2 regions of the Proteus faecis genome follow, and region 2 is predicted to be linked to the other one. Evidence: predicted binding sites of a transcription regulator. Region 2 holds the regulator's gene; the other holds the start of a gene.
The links. Region 2 encodes PhoB, which activates phosphate uptake and scavenging genes when phosphate is short. Its sites were predicted from a motif close to CTGTCATAAAACTGNCNNAT; they were not measured.

Region 1: a site for PhoB is predicted at 1,379-1,398, ahead of pstS (phosphate ABC transporter substrate-binding protein PstS). Genes of this name have one in related genera too.

Annotation. Positions count from the first base shown of each region.
Region 1 covers NZ_JASVWV010000006.1:126,920-129,341, forward strand. The annotation lists gene pstC (phosphate ABC transporter permease PstC) at 1-159, opposite strand, end outside; gene pstS (phosphate ABC transporter substrate-binding protein PstS) at 236-1,276, opposite strand; gene envZ (two-component system sensor histidine kinase EnvZ) at 1,482-2,422, opposite strand, start outside.
Region 2 covers NZ_JASVWV010000012.1:110,271-112,692, reverse strand. The annotation lists gene phoR (phosphate regulon sensor histidine kinase PhoR) at 1-1,026, opposite strand, end outside; gene phoB (phosphate regulon transcriptional regulator PhoB) at 1,050-1,739, opposite strand; gene sbcD (exonuclease subunit SbcD) at 1,960-2,422, shown strand, end outside.

The sequences.
Region 1 (2,422 bases), on a different contig from region 2:
GCCAAATTGTTGAATACTTGGCCATGAAGCAAAAATCAGTGAAACAATGATACCTGTTAAAAGCAAAAGCGTAATCAACGCAGCTAGACGAACCAGTGCGCTGAAAATAACGTCCCCTCGTTTACTAGGGGCCTTTATTACCGTTGTGTGCTCGGCCATAAAGCCTCTTTTAATTTATTACCCCCTGTTTTACAGGGGGTGAACGTTAACTAATTTCTTAATGGTTGCCGTTTTATTAGTAAATCGGTTTACCATTACTGTCTTTAATACTTGTTTTCCACGCTGTGCGGATTTGTTCTACAACTTCGGTTGGTAAGACAGCATAATCAAGATTTTTCGCTTCCTGATTACCTTTCTCATAAGCCCAGTTGAAGAAATTCAGTACTTCTTTACCTTTCGCTGCATCTTTTTGTGTTTGATGCACAAGGATAAAGGTGGTTGAAGTAATCGGCCATGCATTTTCACCTTTCTGGTTAGTCAGGTCTTGTGCAAAGCTTTTGCTCCAATCAATTTTTCTTGCTGCAGCACTGAAACTGTCTGCTGTAGGCGCAATGACTTCGCCGTCAGCTGTGACTAATTTAGTATAAGCAAGATTGTTTTGTTTAGCGTAAGCATATTCAACATAACCAATTGAACCAGGTACACGTTGAACGAATGCTGCGATACCATCATTCCCTTTTCCACCTAAGCCTGTTGGCCATTTAACGGTAGAGCCGGCACCCACGCCATCTTTCCATGCACTGTTTACTTTTGATAAGTAGCTAGTGAAAACGAAAGATGTTCCTGAACCATCAGCACGACGAATAACCGCGATATTTTGGTCTGGTAATTTTACGCCCGGATTGAGTTTAGTGATGGCAGGGTCGTTCCATTTTTGGATCTTGCCTAGATAGATATTACCGATAGTGTCGCCATCTAAGGTCAGTTCACCTGATTTGATACCAGGAATATTGACTGCCATAACAACGCCACCAATTACAGTAGGAAATTGGAATAAACCGTCAGCGTGTAATTTGTCGTCTGCTAATGGCGCATCAGAAGCACCAAAATCAACGGTATTGGCAATAATTTGTTTAACACCACCAGAGGATCCAATGCCTTGGTAGTTAATTTTGTTACCCGTTTCTTTCTGATAGGAATCTGCCCATTTAGCATAAACTGGGGCAGGGAACGTTGCGCCAGCACCAGTCAGCGAGGTCGTTGCCTGTGCAGAAAGAGCGGTCATTGAAAACGCAGCGGCAATGACACTAGTCAGGGTGGTACGCATCAGTTTCATAATCCCTCCTGTGGGATAGGTAGAATAATTTTCGACATCTATCAACTTCGGTTACGGTACGCACAGACAATAGGTCAGTTTGATGACAATTAAATGTCTTAATTGTGACAGTTTTATGACAAAGCATAAAAATGATGAAATATTTATAGGGGGAGAAAGAAAAGAGGAAGTGAGAAAGATAAAAAGAGATAGATTAAGATGCGCTTTAATCGTCTTCGTCTTCGCGCTCTTTTAATGGAAAGTTAGCTCGAATTAATAATCCACCTCTAACACTATCATCAAGCTCAACATAACCACCATGAGCATCCATGATACGGCGAATAATGGATAATCCTAAACCAGCCCCCGTTGAGCTACGTGCTTGTTCACCTTGAACAAAAGGTTGGAAAAGACGCTGTCTATCTTCTTGTGGAATACCCGGGCCATCATCTTCGACTTGGAACCAAGCATATTCTTCATTTTTTCCACTTGAAACGCTTATCCAGCCATTGCCATAGCGAGTGGCATTGACAACCATATTGGCAAGTGCTCGTTTTACCGCAATGGGATTAGCCGTGATATTAATAGGTTCAGGATAAAGATGTTCTTCACTGATTTTTCCTGAATTAGATTCAGCTGAAATGACTTCTTGTAATAGATTATTCATATCACACAGTTCTAAAGATATCTCTTTACCTGTGCGCATATAGTCTAAGAATTGCCCAATAATAGCATCACAATCTTCGATATCTTTATTGATCGAGTCTGCGAGGTAACTATCTTCGGGGCTCATCATTTCAGTTGCTAAACGAATACGAGTTAGTGGTGTACGCAAATCATGGCTAACACCCGCCATAACAAGTGTTCTATCATTGTCTAATGAGCGAATGCCTGATGACATTTGGTTAAAGGCACGAATGATTGAGCGCATTTCAGAAGAGCCAGACTCAGGAATAGGAGGAGGAATAACGCCTTTTCCGATCCGGCGCGCTGCATACTCTACTTCATTGAGTGGACGATTTTGAAAACGACTATAAAGCCAGAAAAAAGCGACAACGATAATAATAAAAATAATCGCTTGTCGATACACAGGCAGTAAGAAGTTTTGTCCTAATTCAGTCAGTGGTACACGGATCCAAAGAGAAGGAGAAATATGTGTATTGACCC
Region 2 (2,422 bases):
ATTGACTTTGATTGTTGTACCTTCTTCAGTGTGATTAATGGCGTTATACACTAAGTTAGAAACAGCACTACGCAATTGCTCTTCATTACCACGAACAGCCCACTGATCATCAACATCAAAAACAATCTGATGCCGACCTTGACTTAATGAGTTCGCTTCTTGTTGTAATAACGCCAAAATGGCAGGAATATCAACAATCTTGTTTAAATCAATATGCGGAGCAGATTCGATACGAGAAAGCTGTAAAAGTTGCTGAACAAGCGTATCCATACGTTTAGCTTGCTCTTGCATTGTGACTATCGCCTTATGCTCTGCGGGTTTTGCTACACTATTTTCTTCCATCATTTCAAGATAGCCTTGAATAACGGTTAGTGGTGTTCTTAACTCATGACTGACATTAGCAAAAAAATCACGTCGTGAGTTTTCTAGTTTATTTTTTTCTGTTACATCGCGAGCCACCATCAAACGCTGATCTTCGCTATATGGCATCACACGAAACTCAACAATAGAACCACTATTTAGTGAAATGGTTAAGGGACGACTAAAATCACCTGCGGTAAAGTAATGCAAAAAATCAGGATAACGTAATAAGTTAAAAATATTTTGCCCATTATCTTCAGGCCAGCGAAAACCCAATAAATGTTGAGCAAGACTATTACACCAAAAAATATTCCCTTCATTCGTCATCATCACGACTGCATCGGGTAAACTTTCAGCACCACTTCTAAAACGTTTAATTAAGTCGCCTAATTCTCTGCGTCGTTTACGATTACGTTGTTGGGTCTGTCGAATACCATAAAAAATAGGCTCCCATCCCCCACTTCCTTCTGGGGGCAATACAGAGCGCTCTAACCATAGCCATTTAGATAATTTCAGCAAATTATAGGCATGCCACACAAGAGCACTGAAAAGCGAGGCCACCAGCAACCAAGAAAGATGCCCGATAAAAAGCGATAATATAAAAGCAGGTAAGCAAAATAGACATAGCCCCCAAACGAGGGCTTTCCATGATAGTCGTTCTAACACCAGACGATTACTCCCATATTGACTTAGAAACGGGCAGAAAAACGATATCCCGTTCCACGTACTGTCTGTATCATTTTGTCATGACCATCTTCTTCAATGGCCTTACGTAAACGACGAATATGCACATCAACAGTACGGTCTTCGACATAAACATTCGTTCCCCAAACGTAGTTTAGCAGTTGTTCTCTACTGTATACACGTTCAGGATGTGTCATAAAAAAGTGCAGGAGTTTAAATTCGGTGGGTCCCATATCTATCGGTTTGTCTTGACTCGTTACCCGATGAGAAACAGGATCAAGTCCTAATCCATTGAATTCGATGATATCTTCCGCTGACATCGGTGATAAACGCCGTAAGATCGCCTTCACTCGGGCGACAAGCTCTTTAGGTGAAAAGGGTTTGATAACATAATCATCAGCACCCGTTTCTAATCCTTGGACTTTATCTTCCTCTTCCCCTTTTGCTGTTAGCATAATAATTGGAATATCGCGGGTGTTACTTTCCCGTTTCATCTGTTTTATTATCTGCAAACCAGATCCTCCGGGGATCATCCAATCTAATAAAACCAGATCAGGGTAAGGATCAATAAGAAAGCTCAATGCAGAATCATAGTCTTCTGCTTCAATCGGTTGAAAACCATTTTGTTCCAAAACAAAACAGATCATCTCTCGAATTGCGGTTTCATCTTCAACAACAAGAATACGCCTTGCCATACTCTATCCTGTGTAATGTTATAGAGGGTCAAAATGATTATGATGCAGTTTTATGACAGATTTATGACTAACCTTAACATTACTGAAATAGATCCCTGTTGTTAAGGTAAATAAACCATTTTTTGGTGAAATATCACTCAAAAAGAGGACGTATTGTTGAGTTTTCACGAAAAAACGAAGGTGCGCTATACTCTTCATCAAATAAAAAAGAGGGATAGCAATGCGGATTATTCACACATCGGACTGGCATTTAGGGCAATATTTTTTTACTAAAACTCGAGCTAAAGAGCATCAGCAGTTTCTTGATTGGTTATTAGCACAAATTAAACACTATCAAGTCGATGCACTAATTGTTGCTGGTGATATTTTTGATACAGGCTCCCCACCAAGTTATGCTCGAGAGCTATATAATCGTTTTGTTGTCGCTATCCGAGACACACAATGTCAGCTCGTTATTCTAGGTGGTAACCACGACTCTGTCGCGACACTCAATGAATCAAAATCACTATTGGCGTGTTTAAATACGACAGTTATTGCCAATGTTCATGCAGAAACACCACAAGCCCCGATCATTCTTCCTCAAAAAGATAACACGCCAGGCGCATTACTCTGTGCAATCCCTTATCTACGGCCTAGAGACATGATCAGCAGTAAAAGTGGGCAATCAGGTGCTGAAAAACAAA